DNA from 2 places in the Glycomyces sp. NPDC021274 genome. Region 2 is predicted to be linked to the other one. Evidence: riboswitches for the same ligand, from Rfam matches in the RefSeq annotation. Region 2 holds a riboswitch; the other holds the start of a gene.

Region 1 (9,634 bases), on a different contig from region 2:
CGGAGGACTTCCGCGGCACCGTCCGCCGCATCCTCGACCTCCTGCGGCGCAACCCGCTGCGACTCGCCTCGGTGATCTGCTTCGGCGTCCTCATGGTCGCCGGAATGCTGTCGATCCCCACGGTGCTCGGACGCGCCACTGACCTCGTGATCCAAGGCGCGACCTCGGGCGCCGGCCTCGACTTCACGGGCCTGGCCCGGCTGCTCGGGCTCGCGGTGGTGCTGGCCCTGGCGACCTTCGCAATCACGGTCCTCAACGGCCGCACGATCGCGAAGCTCGCGCAGGAGATGGCGTTCGAGCTGCGTGCGGAGGCCGATCGGAAGATCTCGGCGCTCCCGTTGCGATACTTCGACTCCCGCTCGCGCGGTGAGGTGCTCTCGCGGGTCACCAACGACATCGACAACCTGACGCAGACCGTGGGGCAGGTGACCCAGCGGGTCGTGCAGGGCCTGCTGTTCCTCATCGGCGTGCCGATCATGATGCTCACGATCTCGCCGCTGCTCACCCTCGTGGTGCTCCTGACGATGCCGCTCACGGTGATCGCGGCGAGGGTCATCGGCAAGCGCAGCCAGCCGCGGTTCGCGAAGCAGTGGGCGACGACCGGGAAGCTCAACGGGCACGTGGAGGAGATGATCACCGGGCATCAGCTCGTGACCCTCTTCGGCCGTCAGGCCCAGGGTGCGGCCCGGTTCAAGGAGCACAACGAGGAGCTGTACGAGAACACCGTGCGCGCCCAGTGGGTGGCGGGCCTGCTCGGCCCGGCGATGGGCTTCCTCGGCTCGGTCACGTACGTGCTCGTGGCCGTGGTCGGCGGGCTCCAGGTGGCCGCGGCGGTGCTCACCTTCGGGCAGATCCAGGCGTTCATCCAGTACACCGGGCAGTTTTCGAACCCGCTGAACATGCTCGCGGGCATGTTCGGCCAGATCCAGTCCGCGGTCGCCTCGGGCGAGCGGGTCTTCGAGTTCCTCGACGCCGAGGAGCAGCAGCCCGACCCGGTCGGCACCGGCACCGCGCTGGACACGGTGCACGGCAGGGTCGCGTTCGAGGACGTCTCGTTCCGCTACTTGGAGGACGAGCCGCTCATCGAGCACTTGTGGCTCTCGGCCGAACCGGGTCAGACCGTGGCGATCGTCGGTCCGACCGGCGCGGGGAAGACCACCCTCGTCAACCTGCTCATGCGCTTCTACGACCTCGACGCGGGCCGGATCACCGTCGACGGGATCGACGTCTCCACGGTCGAGCGCGAGCGGATGCGGCGGCGCATCGGCATGGTCCTGCAGGACACCTGGCTGTTCGACGGCACCATCGCCGAGAACATCGCCTACGGCAGGCCCGAGGCCACCCGCGAGGAGGTGGTCGCGGCCGCTTCGGCGGCGCACGCGGACCACTTCATCCGGACCCTTCCTGAGGGCTACGACACGGTGGTCGGCGCCGAGGAGGGCAGCCTGAGTGCGGGTGAACGCCAGCTGGTGACGATCGCGCGGGCGTTCCTCATTGACCCGTCGATCCTGATCCTGGATGAGGCCACGAGCTCGGTGGACACCCGCACCGAGATGCTCGTCCAGCAGGGCATGGTCGCGTTGCGGCAGGGCCGCACGAGTTTCGTGATCGCCCACCGGCTCTCGACCATCCGCGACGCCGACGTGATCGTGGTGATGGAGCATGGCCGCGTCGTCGAGCAAGGCGACCACGACGAACTCCTCGCTTCCGGCGGCGCGTACGCCCGCCTCTACGAGGCCCAGTTCGCGCAGCCCGCGATCGAGGAGGAGCCGGCCGGCAAGTAACCTGCGCGCTCGCCGAGGCAACGGCGAAAGGCGAGGAAACCAGGAGGCGTGGCCGGTCGGGCGGGGCGAAAGTCCAGCCGACCGGCCACGGCCCACGACGCCCGCAAACTCACGGCTCACGGCTCACGGCTCACGGCTCACGGCTCACGGCTCACGGCTCACGGCTCACGGCTCACGGCTCACGGCTCACGGCTCACGGCTCACGCGACGCAGCATCGCAAACGCTCCCAGTGCAAAGAACCGGATTAGCGGTCGCATTTTTCCGAGAGGAGCGGTTCACCGCTCGCAGGCGTTTTACGGTGAGGGCATGCGACTCACCAAGTTCGGCCATTCCTGCGTCCGATTCGACACCGACGGCGGTGCCTTCGTGATCGATCCGGGCGTCTTCTCCGATCCCGCGGCGCTCGACGGCGCGGAGGCCGTGTTCATCACCCACCAGCACCCGGACCACTGCAACGACCCGGAGCTGCGTCGGCTCCTCGATGATCAGCCCGAGACCACGATCTACGGGCCCGGATCCCTCAACGAGGTGCTCGGCAGGCTTCCGTTCACGGTGGTGAGCGAGGGCGACACGATCCCCGTGGCGGGCACCGAGGTCAAGGTCATCGGTCGGCAGCACGCAGTGATCCACCCGGACCTTCCGGCGGTGGCGAACGTCGGCTACCTCGCGGACGGAATCTTCCACCCGGGCGACGCCTTCACGGTCCCCGACGAACCCGTCCGGGTCCTGCTCGCGCCGGTCGCCGCGACCTGGATGAAGCTCTCCGAGGCCATCGACTTCATCCGGACGGTCGACGCCCCGGTCGTGCACCCCATCCACGACGCGATCCTCAGCAAGGACGGCATGGTCCTCGTCGACCGCATGCTCACCAACCTCATCGGCGACCCGTTCCAGCGCCTCACCGACGGCGAGACGGTCACCATCTGAGACCCCGGACCCGGCGGTTCGACACGTAACCCAGGTCGGACCGCTCCGCGATGTCGTACCCCCGTCCCACCCTTGTCATCGGGGGCCCGAAAATCCGGCTCAGGTCGACTTGCGGCGTGCCCTCCAGCCGAGCCGACACCGGCCCGAAGAGAACGCATCGCCCGCGACACCCGCGCGCAGCACCGACTTGTGTCCCTTTAGGACTTTGCAGCCCCTCCCCGGAGCACCAGGAGCGGACCCGGCCGGCGGCCCAGACCACGATCTTCACGACCATGTCGGCACTCACGCTGCGGCGATGCTCAGTTGAAGACCGTGAAGACGCCGTAGGCGGCGCTGACACCGATCGCCGCCCCGCACACGAGCAGCGCCCCCGCGAGGACGACCCAGTCCGCCGGGCGCATTCGCTGTTCGCGCGCATGGGTTCTGGGGATCTCCGAGTCGAATCCGCGCGCGTCCATCGCGGCCGCGAGGCGGCCCGCCCGGCGGATCGCGCCGACCAGGAGCGCGAACATCGTCGAGGCGAAGAGCCGCACGCGCCGCACCGGATTCCAGCCGCCTTCCAGGCCGCGCGCGCGGCGGGCGCCGGTGATCTGTTGCCACTCTGCGCCGAGCAGCGGCAGCAGCCGCAGGGCGGCGAGCGCGCCGAGCGTGAACCGGGCGGGGGCGCGGAGCTGCTGCGTCAGAGCGTCCGCGAGATCGGTCGGGTCGGTGGTCGCGAAGCCGAGGACGCCCGCGGTGGCGGCGACGCAGACGCGCAGGCCGATGGCCGTGCCGTCGAGGAGCGCGCCGGTGCTGATCGTCAAGGGGCCGAAGTCGATCAGGATGCGGCCGGTCTGCTCGGCGGCGAAGACCGCGTTGACGATAACGACCGCTGCGGCCGCGAACCAGAGCCAGCGCAGTCGGCGGGCGAGTTCGGCGATGCGGATGCCGGTGAACGGGACCGCCGCGATGAGCGCGGCGAGCAGGAGCAGCGGGGTGAGCCAGTCGGCGGCGACGAGAGCGGTGATCGATATGACGGTGGCGGCGGCGAGTTTCGCCACCGGGTTGACGCGGGCGATGGGCGCTTGGGCGTCGCAGACGGGCGCGAGGGTCAGACTCATCGGCGGCGCTCCTGGGCGACGCGGCCGCGTTCGAGGACGAGTTCGCGCCCGGCGAGGGCGGCGGCGAAGTCGCGGTCGTGGGTGACGGCGAGGAGCGCGGTGCCTTCGTCGCGGATGTCGGCGGTGAGGTCGACGAGTTCGCCCCAGGTCCGCCGGTCCTGGCCGAAGGTGGGCTCGTCGAGCAGGAGCACGCCGGGTGCGGCGGCGAGTGCGCCGGCGACGGAGAGGCGGCGGGCCTCGCCGCCGGAGAGGGTGTGGGGGTTGGCGTCGGCCAGGGGCGCGAGGCGGAGCCGTTCGAGCAGTTCGGCGACGCGGGCTTCGATGCGGTCCTTGGGCCAGCCCGCTTGGCGGGGTCCGAAGGCGAGTTCGTCGCGGACGCTCGCGGTCACGAACTGGTGCTCGGGGTCCTGGAAGACCGAGCCGACGCGGGTCGCCAGGCGCCGGGCGGGCAGTTTGTGCAGGGGCCGGGGTTCACCGGGCACGGTGGCGGCGCCGCGGGTGGGCTTCGCGAGGCCGCCTGCGAGGAGCGCCAGGGTGGACTTGCCGGAGCCGTTGGATCCGGTGACGGCGAGCAGTTCGCCTTGGCGCAGTTCGAAGAAGACGTCGTCGAGGGCAGGCCGATCCGCGCCCGGGTGCACGTACGCCAGGGCGTCGCCGCGGAGCGCCGGGTCTCCGGCGGCGCGGGCCGGTCGGGTCGGCAGCGGTACGCCGGGGACCCAGACGCCTTGGGCGGCAAGGTGATCGCCGTGCTCAGCGAGGACGGCCGCGGCGGGGCCGTCGGCGAGGAGGGTGCCGCCGGGGCCGAGGGCGATGACGCGGTCGACCAGGTCGAGGATCTCGGCGACGCGGTGCTCGACCACGATCAAGGTGGCCTGGCTTTCGGCCAGCGCGGACCGCAGTGCTTCGCGGACGTCTTGGGCGCCTTCAGGGTCGAGGTTCGCGGTGGGCTCGTCGAGGAGGATGAGGTCGGGGCGGCGGGCGAGGACGCCGGCGAGGGCGAGGCGCTGCTGCTCGCCGCCGGAGAGGGCGTGGGTGGCCCGGTCGGGGCCGTAGGGGAAGCCGACGGCTGCGAGGGCTTCGTGGACGCGGGGCCAGATCTGGTCGCGGGGCACGGCCTGGTTCTCGAGGCCGAAGGCGACGTCGTCGCCGCTGCGGGCCATGACGAGTTGCGTTTCGGGGTCCTGGAAGAGGATGCCGACGCGGTCGCGCTGCTCTGCGGCGGGCAAGCCCGCGATGAGGACGTCGCCGTCCTGCTCGCCGGAGTCCTCGGTGAGGAGTCCGGCGAGCGCGGCGAGCAGGGTGGACTTGCCGGACCCGGAGGGGCCGAGCAGGAGGACCCGCTCGCCGGGTTCGACACGGAGGTCGACGTCCGCGACCGCCTGGGCGCGGCGGCCTGCGTGGCGCCAGGCGAAGCCGCGGAATTCGACCGGGATCATGGCGGGGTCAGATCCGCTGGCGTTCGCGGCCGGCGGGGAAGCGGTCGAGGACGCCGGTGGGGAGCATGGCTTTGACGAGGGCTTTGGAGCCGAGGCCGGCGACGAGGGCGCCTGAGAGCATGGCGAGCGCGAAGTACGGGACCTTGAACGCCCACAGGTCGGCGCCGGGGTAGTAGTTGCGGACGTCGAACCAGGCGAGTGCGACGGCAGCGAGGGCGCCGCCGGCGAGGGCGACGGGGGTGCCGAAGCGGCGGTAGCGGGTCGCGGCGAAGGCGAGTTCGCCGCCGAGGCCTTGGAGGAGGCCTTGGAGGATGACGGCGACGCCCCAGAAGGAGCCGAGGAGCGCCGAGACGGTGGCGGCCAGGGCTTCGGTGAGGAGTCCGGCGCCGGCGCGGCGGACGATCAGGGGGGCGAGCACGGCGGGGATGAGCCAGACGCCGTTGAGGATCGACTTGAGGGGCGGGTAGAACGCGAGGACGGGGTCCAGGCCGTTCCAGACGAATCCCCAGGCCCAGAAGACGACGCCGAAGGCGACGGCGAGGACGGCGCAGGTGAGGATGTCGACGGTGCGCCAGCGGCCGGGGTGGGCGAGGGCAGTGCTGTCGGGCATGGGCTTGCCTTTCGAGGTATGCGGGCATTGCGCGACAGCGGCGACGACTTCCTACGCCGGTATTACCCGGATCAGGTGTGAGGGTCTGCGGTCGGTTCCGCACTCTCAGCCAATCGGCTCCCCTGTCGCTTCCGACGTTAACACCAGGCGACGGTTCGTGACCCGAGGCGATCCCGACAGGTGGCGCCCGCCGCCCGGGCGAGATCGGGGGCGGGGGCGTCGGCCGGGCTGGGTAGATTGCCGTGGTGACGACTGAACGGGATTGGGAGCGGGTGCGGCGGGTCGTGGCGGCGCTGCCGGAGGGCACCTGGACTTCGTACGGTGATCTCGCGGAGCTGATCGGCACGGGCCCCCGGCAGGTCGGGGCGTACATGCGGGACGGTGATGTGCCGCAGGCGTACCGGGTCCTCACGGCGGGCGGCACGGTCTCGGAGGGCTTCCGCTGGGCCGACGGCCGCAGCGGCCGTGATGTGCCCGACCTCCTGCGGTCGGACGGCGTGACGGTGAGCGCGAAGGGCCGCGCCGACCGCTCCCAGCGCATGTCGGTCTACGACCTGAAGCTCCTCGCGACCGAACTCGACGAGGACGAGCCGACACCAGACGATGAGGAAGACTGGAAATAACCCCTATATCGTGATATTTCCGGTCTTAGGGACCCCTGGCGCAAAAGTACCGGGCGGGTGTGACCATCGATCCCTCGAACAAGATGAGAACGAAGCTCAGCTTCAGTGCAGCGCCGCGTCCGCTTCCGTGAGTCGCCATGACGTGAAGGCCACGGTGAGGCCGGCGCGGCTCGGCGCGCAGCAGTAGGGTCCCGCCTTCGCCGCGGCGGCGGGATCGAGCGGGGCGAGGCGCACGAGTCGCCAGGGCTCCTCGTCGACGCGGGCGCGGATGACGACCGCGTCCTCGAGGCGGCTGGCCCGGATGGTGACCTCGCGGCCGGCCCAGTCGGGCACCGGCGCGACCGACCAGTCGGACTTCCCCGAGGTGACCACGGCGCCCACTTGCGGCGCGCCGTCGGCGAACTCGACCCCGGCCTTGATCCAGTGCTCGGCGTCGACGCGGACCATCAGGCCGGCCTGGTCGAACTGCGCCTCGAACGCCGCGACGAAACGCACCTCGACCGCGCTGCCGCGGTCCCAGTCGTCCAGGAGCGCGTGCTCGTCCTCATGGACGAACCCGTACCCGGTGTGCCGCCACGCGTCGCTGCCCTCGGCCGCGGTGACCAGCAGTCCGCCCTCGGACTCCTGCGCCGCGACCGGCAGCGTCGTCCACGCGCCGGACTTCCACGCCAGTTCACGACCCGCGAGCTTCGCAGCCGCCGGATTGTCGATCAGTGCCACATCGTCCATCGCTCCGAGCCTACTGTCGTCACGGGCCGTCACACCAGTGCGGTACAACGGTCCCTATGGCAGGAACAGCGACGCTCAGAGACGAAGCCGAGACACTGCTGCGCGCCCTCGCGGGCGAGCACGCGCGGCTCCGCGAAGACCAATGGCGGGCGATCGAGGCGCTCTGCGACAAGGAACCGGGCGACAGCGGCCGCCGCGTACTCCTGGTGCAGCGCACCGGATTCGGCAAGTCCGCGGTGTACTTCACGGCCACCTCGCTCCTGCGCCGCCGCGGCGCCGGCCCCACGGTGATCGTCTCGCCCCTGCTCGCGCTCATGCGCAATCAGATCGAGGCCGCCGAGCGCGCCGGGGTGCGCGCCCGCACCATCAACTCGGCCAACCCCGAGGACTGGGACGCGATCGCCGAGGCCATCGCCGAAGACGCGGTCGACGTGCTGCTCATCAGCCCCGAGCGCCTCAACAACCCCGCGTTCCGCGACTACCAGCTGCCCAAACTCGCCGCCGGGTGCGGCATGCTCGTCGTCGACGAGGCCCACTGCATCTCCGACTGGGGCCACGACTTCCGGCCCGACTACCGGCGCATCGCCACCTTCATCGAGGACCTGCCCGACAGCGTCCCGGTCCTGGCGACCACCGCCACCGCGAACGCCCGCGTCTCCGACGACATCGCCGAGCAACTGGACAAGCGGGACGCCGCCACGCTCGTGCTCCGCGGCAGCCTCGACCGCGAATCCCTGCGACTGTCCGTAGTGGACATGCCTGACAACGCCCACCGCCTCGCCTGGCTCGACGAGCAGCTCCCCCGCATGGACGGCTCCGGGATCGTCTACACGCTCACCGTGGCCGCCGCCGAAGAGGTCAGCGACTACCTCGCCTCACGCGGCCACGCCGTCGGCTCCTACACCGGCCGCACCGACAACGCCGAACGCCTTGAGCGCGAAGAGGAACTGCTCGGCAACCGCATCAAGGCGCTCGTCGCCACCAGCGCGCTCGGCATGGGCTTCGACAAGCCCGACCTCGGCTTCGTCGTCCACTTGGGAGCGCCGTCCTCCCCCGTCGCGTACTACCAGCAGATCGGCCGCGCCGGCCGCGCCCGCGACCGCGCCGAGGTGGTGCTCCTGCCCGGCAGCGAGGACCGGGCGATCTGGGAGTACTTCGGGTCGCTCTCGTTCCCGGCAGAAGAGGCGGTGCGCCGCACCCTCGACGTGCTCGCCGCCGAAGGCCGCGCACTCTCGACCGCCGCATTGGAGACGCGGGTCGACCTGCGCCGCACCAGGCTCGAGATGATGCTCAAAGTGCTCGATGTGGACGGTGCGGTGCGCCGGGTGAAGGGCGGCTGGGAGGCCACCGGCAAGCCGTGGGTCTACGACGCCGACCGGTACGCGAAGGTCGCCGCGGCCCGCACGCACGAGCAGCGGCGGATGCTCGCCTACGAGGCCACAACAGATTGCCGGCTCGAGTTCCTGCGCAAGGAGCTCGACGACGCCGAGGCCGCGCCGTGCGGGCGCTGCGACAACTGCACCGGCACCCGCACCGAGGCGGGCGTCTCGGCCGAAGCGGCCGCGGGCGCGGCGGCGGCGCTGTCGAAGCCGGGGGTGCCGTTCGACCCGAAGCGCATGTGGCCCACCGGGTTGCAGGCCATCGGGATCGACCTGAAGGGGAAGATCCCGGTGGAGTCGGGCGCCGAGCCGGGCCGGGCGCTGGCGCGCCTGTCGGACATCGGCTGGGGCGGCCCGCTGCGCGAGCTGCTCGCCGACGGTGCCGACCGGGAGGTCCCGGAGGACGTGTTCAAGGCGGTGGTGCAGGTCCTGGCGTCCTGGGACTGGGCGCAGCGGCCCGCCGCGGTCGTCTCGATGGGGTCGCTCTCGCGCCCGAGGCTGGTCGACGGGCTCGCCCAGCGCCTGGCGCAACTGGGCCGCATGGAGTACCTGGGCGCCCTCGGCCGCGCGAACGACACCGGCGGTGGAGCGCACCGCGCCAACAGCGCGCAGCGCCTCCAGCAGGTGCTGCACGCGTTCACTGTGGACTTCCCGGTGCCCGCGGCGAGCGTGCTCCTGGTGGACGACGTGCGCGACAGCGGCTGGTCGATGACCGTGGCGGCCATGCGGCTGCGCGAGGCCGGCGCGACGGCCGTGTACCCGCTCGCGCTCGCCCTGCAGGCCTGAGTGCCCGCGGCGGCGGACGTGCCCGTGCCGCCGCGCGCTCTCCGACAGCCGGAACGCCTGCCCGTGCGAGGGGCCCGGCGAATCACCACCGGGCCCGTCTTCGTCTCGTGGTGCGTCGCCGACTCGGGTCAGTCGATCATTCGGGCCAGCGCCGGGTAGTAGCCGTTGAGGTGGCCCATGGCGTTCGGGTGGTACGACTCGGCCGGCGGGTACGCCAGGCCGTTCAGGTAGGCGACGTCGTCGCAGATCGCGTGGCCCT
Region 2 (9,634 bases):
CGGCGCGCTCCGCGGCGCTGGGCCGCGGGCGTGGGATTCGTTGGACAGTGCTTTCGCGGTGAAGCGTGCGGGCCGTTAGCGGGCCCGGTGCGAAGTCACTCGAACAACAGCTGCCAAGTCTACGCGGTGGTGGCGGCCCCCCTGAAGGCGGCCGCCGTGACCTCGGCTACAGCCCTTTCAGCGCGGGAGTTCGGTGCCTTGGGTGAACTCGAGTCCGGGTTCGGCGGCCGCCTGCTCGGCGACGGACCGGTACCGGTCCACGGCGCGCAGGATCCGCTGCCAGCGCGAGGCGACCTGCGGCCGGGCGCGTTCGCGTTCGTTCACCATGTCGAGGAAGTTGAACCAGGCGGTGATCTCGGCCGCACCGGCCGCGGGGACGGTCACTTCGGTCTCGGCTTCGAACGCCGGTCCGGCCGGGTGCGCACTGCGGGGGTCGCGGATGCCGCCGACGCTGACGTACAGGCGGGCGGGGCCCTGCGGGGCGGGGATCCACCAGGTGCCCCAGGCCGAGCCGAGCGGCCGTCCGTCGAGGTGGACGTGCGGGGCGTCGACCCAGTCGGTGAGCTCGTTGCCGAAGAACTCGTACCGGCGCAGGCCGATGGTGTCGCGCAGGCGCTTGTCCATGCCGATCATGTGCATGGTGCGCGGGCGGGGGCGGACGCGCAGGAGGATGCCGGTGCCGGCGGGCGGGGCCGCGGCGGCGGGCAGGATCAGTGCGGGCGAGTCGGGCAGGGCGAGCGGGGCGGGTGCGGTCGCGGCGGGGTCGAGCGGGTCGCGGCGCCTGCCGTAGGCGGCGGCGAGCCCGGCGGTCAGCGACACGGCCGTGGCCGCCCCGATGATGCCCACCGTGACCGGCCCGGCGTCCCAACCGAGCGGTTCGCGCAGGAGGAGGCCGACGACGAACGCGACGATGAGCGCCGGGAACCACAGGCCGCAGCCCCAGCGCACGCCGCTGACGACGCTCGGCGACGAGGATCGCGCGAGGGCCTGCTTCACGTGCTCCTCGGTGCCGGCGTGCACCCGGTCGCGGCCGCCGCCGTGGCGGTCGAGGTGATGACCGAGGTGCAGGTCGATGGTCGCCCCGGCGCGGATGTCGACGGCGACGGTCTCGTAGACCTGCCGGACCATGATCTCGACGCGATGGCGGCCGGCGTGGAGTCGCAGCTCGATGCGGCCGTCCTCGGCGGCTCCGGCGGGGCGCCCGTCGACGAGGATCGCGGGCGCGGCCTTCGCCATCGTGACGATCCCGAGCGCCGAGTCGGTGTCGAGGTCCTGGATCTGGAGGTCGGGGACGTGGAGGCGGAGCGTGCCGCGTCCCCGGTCGTCAGCAGGGGGCATTCGGGTTGGTGGGGACGATCTCGATCTCGAGGCCCTTGAACAGGTCGCCGAGCCGGCCGGTGATCCCCCAGGTGAGGTCTTCGGCGGTGTCGACGGCGATGGGCTGGTAGTCGCTCACGACTGCTCCTCCGGATCGGGGGTCTGGCGGGGGGCCGATGGATCGTCTCACGATACCGACCCCCCTCCAGCGGGCCCACCGGTCGGCGGCCGGAGCCGCCGACCGTGGGGGTCAGGCGGCGTCCACGACCGGGAGGTAGACCTTGCCGCCGGAGGCGGTGAACTCGTCGCTCTTCTCGGCCATGCCCTTCTCGGCGTACTCCTTCAGCTCCTGGCTGATCTTCATGGAGCAGAACTTGGGGCCGCACATGGAGCAGAAGTGCGCGGTCTTCGCCGGTTCGGCGGGCAGGGTCTCGTCGTGGTACTCGCGGGCCCGGTCGGGGTCGAGCGAGAGGTTGAACTGGTCCTGCCAGCGGAACTCGAAGCGGGCCTTGGAGAGCGCGTCGTCCCACTCCTGTGCCTTCGGGTGGCCCTTGGCGAGGTCGGCGGCGTGGGCGGCGATCTTGTAGGCGATCACGCCCTCCTTGACGTCCTCGCGGTTGGGCAGGCCCAGGTGCTCCTTCGGCGTCACGTAGCAGAGCATCGCGGTGCCGAACCAGCCGATCATGGCCGCGCCGATCGCGGAGGTGATGTGGTCGTAGGCGGGCGCGACGTCGGTGGTGAGCGGGCCGAGCGTGTAGAACGGGGCCTCGCCGCAGATCTCCTGCTGGAGGTCGACGTTCTCCTTGATCTTGTGCATCGGGACGTGGCCCGGGCCCTCGACCATGACCTGGACGTCGTACTCCCAGGCGATGTGGGTGAGCTCGCCGAGGGTGCGGAGCTCGGCGAACTGGGCGTCGTCGTTGGCGTCGGCGATGGAGCCGGGGCGCAGGCCGTCGCCGAGGGAGAACGCGATGTCGTACTTCGCGAAGATCTCGCAGAGTTCGCGGTAGTGCGTGTAGAGGAAGTTCTCCTCGTGGTGGGCGAGGCACCAGGCGGCCATGATCGAACCGCCGCGGGAGACGATCCCGGTGACGCGGCGGGCCGCGAGCGGCACGTACCGCAGGAGGACCCCGGCGTGGACGGTCATGTAGTCGACGCCCTGCTCGGCCTGCTCGATGATCGTGTCGCGGTAGACCTCCCAGTTGAGCTTCACCGGGTCGCCGTTGACCTTCTCGAGGGCCTGGTAGAGCGGGACGGTGCCGATCGGGACCGGGGAGTTCCGCATGATGTGCTCGCGGGTCTCGTGGATGTGCTTGCCGGTGGACAGGTCCATCACGGTGTCGGCGCCCCACTTGGTGGCCCAGGTGAGCTTCTCGACCTCGGCGGCGACGGAGTCGGAGACGGCGGAGGTGCCGATGTTCGCGTTGATCTTCGTGAGGAAGTGCTTGCCGATGATCATCGGCTCGGTCTCGGGGTGGTTGACGTTGGCGGGCAGGATCGCCCGGCCGGCGGCGATCTCGGCGCGCACGAACTCGGCCTCGAGGCCTTCGCGGACGGCGACGAACTCCATCTCAGGGGTGACGATGCCCTGCTTGGCGTAGTGGAGCTGCGTGGGGCAGTCGAGCTGGTCGCCTTCGTGCTCGATCGTGCTCGACGCGGCTCCGGCGCGCTCGGCGATCCAGCCCGCGCGCAGCTTCGGCAGCCCCACCTCGGGATCGGACCCGGGCCCGGACGTGTCGTAGAGCCGGACCGGCGGCTCGCCGCCGGCCAGCTCGACCTGGGTGAACGGCACCTGGATGTCGGGACGCGGGCCTTCGGCGTAGACCTTGCTTCTGGCGTTCATGCTGTCTCCTTGCAGTGGTTCGATACGAATCTCGATCGGTCCGCGCGCACTGTTCGAATCGTGAGCGGCGCGGCAGTGTCAGACCCCGATGTCAGGGTTGGAACCGGGGGCCCACCGAATCGCCAATAGCGCCTTCGGCGTCCCCGGAAACCAAGCGGCGCTGCGGAACGCGAGAGCGCGTGCGGCACCCGTCGACCTGGGCCGCTTGCGCCGGAGCGGCCCCTTGCAGGACCACCCGCAGCGGCCACGGGCGGAACCCGCCCGCCGCGTTGCGCCGGTCGCGCCGAGACGACCGCTCGGCGCGCCTTTGCCGCGGTGGTGGTGCGGCTCGGGAGTGCGCAGAGTCCCGGGTGAATCTCGCGTTCCTCGATCCGCGGCGCGCGGCTTCCGCGATGTGCGCGGGCGGTAAATGCGCATGATGGTGATGGACCGGCCCTGGGCCGAGGCCGAGCCGCCAGTCCGCTGCGGCCTGCAACGCCTCGGTCACGTACGTCTTCGCGCCCGAGACCGCTTGCGGCAGCGGGTGTCCGAGCGCGAGCCGCGCCGCGATCGCCGAGGCGAGCGTGCACCCCGTGCCGTGGTCGTTGCGGGTCGCGACCCGCGGCGCCGTCAATTCGAGCATCCGGCCGTCGCACCACAGCACGTCGATCGCCGAGCCCGAACCGCCTGCGGCGCCGGCGGTTCCACCCGAGGTGCGCGGATCGTCGCGGCGCTCACCCCGGCCGCTTCGCATTCCGCCAGGCTCACCCGGGCCGCTCGGCGGTCCCCCGGTGTCCTCCGACCCGCGGACGCTGATGCGCTCACCGCGACCGCCACTCGTCGGTTCGCCCTCGTCCACGCCGCTGCGCTGCGCCAGACCGGCGTCCTCCTCGCGGTGACCGCCCTTGACCAGCACTGCTCGCGGCCCGTAAGTCGCCAGGGCGCGGGCGGCCTCGCGCATGTCGTCGACCGTGGTGATCTCGCGGCCGAGGAGTTGTCGCGCTTCGATCAGGTTGGGCGTCAAGAGGGTCGCGAGCGGGCCGAGCCGCGCGAGGTACGCGGCCGGGTCGCCCGCGAACAGCGAGTCGCCGGTCGTCGTGACCATCACCGGGTCGACCACGAGGTTCGGCAGCCGCTCGGCCTCGCCGTACTGCGCGACGAGCGCGAGCAGCGCGTCGCCGCCCAGCATCCCGGTCTTGACCGCCGCGACCGAGAAGTCGCCGAGGACCGCATCCAGTTGGGCCTGAACCAGATCCACCCCCACCGCCTCGGCGGCGGTGACACCGCGCGTGTTCTGCGCGGTGATCGCGGTGATGACGCTGGTGCCGTACACGCCATGCGCAGCGAACGTATGCAGGTCCGCTTGGATGCCCGCGCCGCCGCCGGAGTCGGACCCGGCGATGGTCAGCGCCACGGGCGGCTGCCGCTGCGACTTTCCCGATGCTGCGCGGCTCACAGGTCGGCCATCCCCTCGAAGCTCGATGAGGCATTGGCCAAGTGGCGCTTGGGAATGCGGCCCGCGAGACGGGCGGCGCGGCCGGCGCTCACGGCATCGCGCATCGCGGCGGCCATGAGCGCGGGGTCGGCGGCGCGGGTCACCGCGGTGGCGAGGAGGACCGCCGAGCAGCCGAGCTCCATCGCCAGCGCGGCATCCGAAGCGGTGCCGATCCCGGCGTCGCAGACGACCGGCACGTTGGCGTTCTCGCAGATCAGCGCCATGTTGTGCGGGTTGCGCACGCCGAGGCCGGTGCCGATGGGCGCGGCGAGGGGCATCACCGCGGCGCACCCGGCGTCCTCCAGGCGGCGGGCCAGCACCGGGTCGTCACTCGTGTAGGGCAGAACGGTGAACCCGTCGGCGACCAGGGTCTCGGCGGCGTCGAGGAGTTCGACGGGATCGGGGAGGAGGGTGTCCTCGTCACCGATGACCTCGAGCTTGATCCAGTTGGTGCCGAATGCTTCACGGGCGAGTTTGGCGGTGCGCACGGCCTGCTCCGCGGTGAAGCACCCGGCGGTGTTGGGGAGGAGTTCGACCCCGCAGCGTTCGATGACGTCGAGGAGGGACCCGGACGCGCCGGGGTCGACGCGACGCAGCGCGACGGTGACGAGCTCGGTGCCGGAGGCGGTGATCGCCTCGGCGAGCTGGGCGTGGTTGGCGGCGCCGCCGGTGCCGAGGATGAGGCGCGACGTGAAGGTCTTGTCGGCGATCTTCAGGTCGGCGTCGCGGGTCGGGTCGGTGCGGGCGGTGGCGTGCTGTGGCATGGCTAGCCTCCTTGGGTCGCGGTGAGCACTTCGACAGCGTCGCCGTCGGCGAGCGGACGGTCCCATTCGGACCGCGGCACGACTTCCCCGTTGAGCGCCACGGCGATGCCCCGGCGCGCGGTGGTGACGGCGGCGACCGCGTCGGTGATGGTGGCGATGCCTTCGCGCGCTTCGCCGTTGACCTCGATCTTCATGAGTCAGCCTCCTCGTGGGTGGAATTGGATTCGGCCGCATCGGAGCCGCTGCGCGGTGGGCGGTCACCGGATTTGTCAGACCCGCCGGGCACCCTTGATTCGGGGGCGCCTGCGAACGGCGCGGCGTGGCGCTGGTCGCTGCCCTCGAACGGGTCCGCTCGCGACGGTCGCAGCTCGTCGCGACGCGGCGGACCGCTCGCCGATTGCGCGTCGGCGCTCTGGTCCGGCGCAGCGCTGACCGCATCTCGCCTGTCGGCTTCCTCGATCCGCGCCAGAGCTCCTGCGCGCTGCTCCTCGGACGGCTCGCATTCGGCGCGCTGCTGTTCCGACAGATTGATCCGCGGCGAGCGATCCGAGCGCTGGTCCTGCGCCGTCCCGAAGCGACGCGGGTCGAAGGCCGCCGGGACCGCCTTCTCGTTTCCGTTGAGCAGCGCGGCGACTGCGGTCGCTGTCGCGGGGATGAGGGCGATGCCGTTGCGGTAGTGGCCGGTGGCGGCCACGGTCCGCTCGTCGAGGCGGCCGATGAGGGGCAGGTTGTCCGGGGTGCCGGGGCGGAAGCCGACGCTCACCTCATCGAGGTGGTATTCAGCGATCTCGGGCACGAGCTCGATCGAGCGGCGCAGCAGGTCGTACACGGCTCCGGCGGTGCCGGTGCGCTGGTCGAACCCGCGTTCGTCGCTCGAGGCGCCGACCACGATCTCGCCGCTTTCGCGGGTGACGATGTAGATCGGGTGCCCTTTCACGAAGCCGCGCACGGTGGTTCGGGGCACCGGCTGGTCGCCGACCGCCCGGAGCCGCAGCACCGCGCCGCGCACCGGCCGCACCGGCAGATGCCACGAGGCGGCGGTGGCATGCTCGTTCTCGCGGTCGCGGCTCCCGCGGTCCCCGTCGATCGCTCGATCGCCGTAACCGTCATCCCGGTTGCCGCCACGGTCGCCATCGCCATCGCCATCGCCATCGCCGAGTGAACCCATCAGGTCCGGGCCCCAGTCCGATCTCCGACCCGCACCCGCACCCGCACCCGCACCCGCACCCGCACCCGCACCCGCACCCGCACCCGCACCCGCACCGAAAAATCTCGCCGATCCGCAGCCGGCCGCGATGACCACCTGGTCGGCGTCGAGCGCCGCGAGGGCGTCGACGCGCTCGGTGCGCAATGCCACCCCGGCCCGCTCCGCCGCGATCAGTAGTGCGTCATGTACTACTCGCGGATCCACGGCCCGGTCCTCCGGCGCGAGCACGCCGCCACGCACCCGGTGGCTCAGCAGCGGCTCGACCTTGCGAGCGGCGCGCGCCGACAGCGTTTCGACGTTCCTTGCGGTGAACCGGTACAGCGCCGCCTGCCGGTCGATCTCAGCGCGGTCGCCGTCCTCGACGCCGACGACGAGCGTCGGCACGTCGCGGAAGCCGAGGTGCAGGCCGGAGGCCGCTTCAAGTTCGCGGGCAAAGTCGGGCCAGGCGTCGGCCGATTCGGCCATGAACGGGCCGAGTGCCTCCTCGCCGTAATGGGATTCGGTGACGGGAGCGATCATGCCGGCGGCCACGCGCGAGGCGCCCGAGCCCGGATCGGGGTCGTGCACGACGACCTCGGCCCCGGACTGGGCGGCCCGCCACGCGACGGCGAGCCCGATCGAGCCGGCGCCGACGATGGCGATGCGCATCAGGCCTCGCCCACCCCTCGCAGGAGGCCGGTATCGGGCGCTTCGCTCCGGCCGCCGAGGTGATCGTGCATGGTGTCCCCGGCGACCGGCAGGGCGTGATGATCGGCAGAGCGGTGCCCGACCTGCCGGTCTCCTGCGTCCGGATCGCCGTGGCCGGTGTTCCGAACGCCGACCGCGCCGAAGCGCTCACCGCGCGAACCGCCTGCGGCCCGCCAGTCTCGGCTGCCGTCGTCGTGTGCTGCCTCCGGGCTCTCCCCCACGGCTTCAAGGAGTTCCACCGTCGCCTGGCGCGGGTCGGCGGCACCCGCGATCGCGCCGACGACCGCCACACCATGGGCTCCGGCCTGTCGGCACAGCGCCGCGCGCTCGGCGGTGATGCCGCCGATGGCGATCACCGGCAGGTCGACGGCCTCGCAGACCGCGGCCAGGCCTTCAAGCCCGATCGGTTGCGGCAGACCGGCTTTCGTCGTGGTCCCCCAGACCGGTCCGACACCGAGATAGGTCGCCCCGGCGCGACGGGCGGCTCGGGCCGATTCCGGGTCGCGGGCGGTGCCGCCGATGATCGAAGCGGCGGGAAGGATGCGGCGCGCCGCGTCGAGGGGAAGGTCGTCCGCGCCGAGGTGGACGCCGTCGGCGCCGACCGCCTGCGCGATGTGCACCCGGTCGTTGACCAGGCAGACCGCCCCGTACTGGTCGCAGAGCGCAGCGATCGCGGTCGCGAGGTCGAAGGCCGCCCGATCGGTGTAGTGATCCTCGGGCCGGACCTGGACGAGGCGCGCCCCCGCCGCCAGCGCGGCCTCGATCGCGAGCAGCGGATCGCGGTGCGTGGCAAAGCTGACGGCGTCGCGCCCCGGCCCGGCCGAGCCGGTCACGGCCAGCACGTCGCGTTGCAGGGAGACCACTCCCTGCGGCGCTTGGAGGATCGGCCCGGCGGCCGGAGGGACGGCGGTCGGTTCGAGCGACACGGCAAGGGAGTCAGCGAGTCCGAGGACCGGGTCACGGAGCGTTGCGCCGAATCGCGGCGTGTTCGGCGGTGCGACCGGTCCGCGGGTGTCGGTGATGACGTGAAGTCGGGGTAGACGAGTAGCGCGCATAGCTCCTTCTCCCTGCGCCAGCATGATCTGGATCAGGTTCGACGGTCGGGACTACCAAGTCCCCTCTCAGCCCGATGCATCGGACTCCCGTGGGTTTTATTCGTTTACGGCCGTTACGCTACGTCATCGCGAGGACCTTTCGCAAGTGCGGTGTCAGGTACTGGACACCGCCGCTCTCCGGCTACCCGCCGGTCGCGTGGTGGCGGAAGCGCTCGACGATGTCGGTCCGGACGCGTTCAAGGCCCGTCTCCCGCTCCTCGAGTCGCCACAGCCCCATGGTGAGCCGGTGCGCCTCGCGCGGCTGCTCCGAATGGCGGTAGGTCCATTCGTACATGTCGAACAGGGGCCACCACGTGTATCCGACGACGTCGACGCCGGAGGCGCGCAGGTCGTGCAGGGCCGCAACGGATTCGTCGAGCCAGTCGAGCCGCTCCTTGACCGATCCGGTCACGCACGTCTCGGTCAGCATGACCGGCGCCCCGTACCGGGTGTGGGCCTCGCGTATGAGCTCGTTCAGGCCGGTGACGCCGTCGTCGCGGGTCGGGCGCGGGTCGCGGAAGCCGCCGCCGTGGAAGACCCCGGCCTCGAAGACCTCGGTCGAGTGGCGCGGGTAGTAGTTGACGCCCATGACGTCGGGGAGCACGGGCGCCTCGGCGAACCAGGCGAGGTCGGCGTCGTTCCACCCGTTGGCACGCAGGTGCGGCGTGAGCGGGTGGGCGTCGTCGACGCGGCCGGTGACGAGGTCTTCGACGAGGAAGACCTGGTTCTTCAGGCGGGCCGCGTGCTCGCGGTGCTCCGGGACTTCGGTGTCGCCGACGTAGCGCATGCCGGCGTCGACGTGGACGAAGACGCCGCGGTCGCCGAGGACGTCGCGCATGGCGCGCTGGGCGAGCACGAAGCCGCGGGCGAGCTGCCCGACCATGGTGCTGAGCCCTTGCGGCCCTGAGAGGTACGGGGGCCAGTACGCGTACTCGCCGGAGAAGAGCGCGTGGATCATCGGCTCGTTCACCGGCGTGTAGTCGTGGACGCCGAGGTGCGCGTAGCGTTCGGCGACGCGGGCGGAGTACTCGGCGACGAGCTTCGGGTAGTCCGGATTGGCGAACTGCCGTTCCAACCACAGTGGAGTGCCGTAGTGCATGAGGTCCACAATGGGCCGAAGGTGGAGCTCGGCGTAGCGGTCCATGACGCGGTCGAGCCATTCCCAGTCCCAGCGGCCGGGTTCGGGCTGGATGCGATGCCACGGCACGCCCCACCGCACGAGCTCGGCGCCCGCCTCGACGGCGAGGC

Evidence for each region. A riboswitch is a leader RNA that binds a small molecule or an ion and turns the genes downstream of it on or off. The one in region 2 is predicted to bind thiamine pyrophosphate.
Region 1: it holds a riboswitch for thiamine pyrophosphate, as region 2 does, so the genes downstream of both, AB0I03_RS16930 (ECF transporter S component) here and thiE (thiamine phosphate synthase) in region 2, are expected to answer to the same signal.

Annotation. Positions count from the first base shown of each region.
Region 1 is NZ_JBFADC010000007.1:99,247-108,880, reverse strand. Features, by position in the region: gene AB0I03_RS16950 (ABC transporter ATP-binding protein) at 1-1,784, shown strand, start outside; gene AB0I03_RS16945 (MBL fold metallo-hydrolase) at 2,092-2,712, shown strand; gene AB0I03_RS16940 (energy-coupling factor transporter transmembrane component T) at 3,012-3,812, opposite strand; gene AB0I03_RS16935 (ATP-binding cassette domain-containing protein) at 3,809-5,248, opposite strand; gene AB0I03_RS16930 (ECF transporter S component) at 5,256-5,858, opposite strand; TPP riboswitch at 5,890-5,992, opposite strand; gene AB0I03_RS16925 (MGMT family protein) at 6,104-6,481, shown strand; gene AB0I03_RS16920 (DUF1349 domain-containing protein) at 6,584-7,210, opposite strand; gene AB0I03_RS16915 (DEAD/DEAH box helicase) at 7,267-9,375, shown strand; gene AB0I03_RS16910 (SGNH/GDSL hydrolase family protein) at 9,504-9,634, opposite strand, start outside.
Region 2 is NZ_JBFADC010000001.1:785,917-795,550, forward strand. Features, by position in the region: gene AB0I03_RS03570 (hypothetical protein) at 178-1,338, opposite strand; gene AB0I03_RS03575 (hypothetical protein) at 1,325-1,456, opposite strand; gene thiC (phosphomethylpyrimidine synthase ThiC) at 1,568-3,160, opposite strand; gene thiD (bifunctional hydroxymethylpyrimidine kinase/phosphomethylpyrimidine kinase) at 3,252-4,595, opposite strand; gene AB0I03_RS03590 (thiazole synthase) at 4,592-5,398, opposite strand; gene thiS (sulfur carrier protein ThiS) at 5,401-5,592, opposite strand; gene AB0I03_RS03600 (FAD-dependent oxidoreductase) at 5,589-7,253, opposite strand; partial or broken gene thiE (thiamine phosphate synthase) at 7,511-8,065, opposite strand; TPP riboswitch at 8,340-8,446, opposite strand; gene AB0I03_RS03610 (family 1 glycosylhydrolase) at 8,529-9,634, opposite strand, start outside.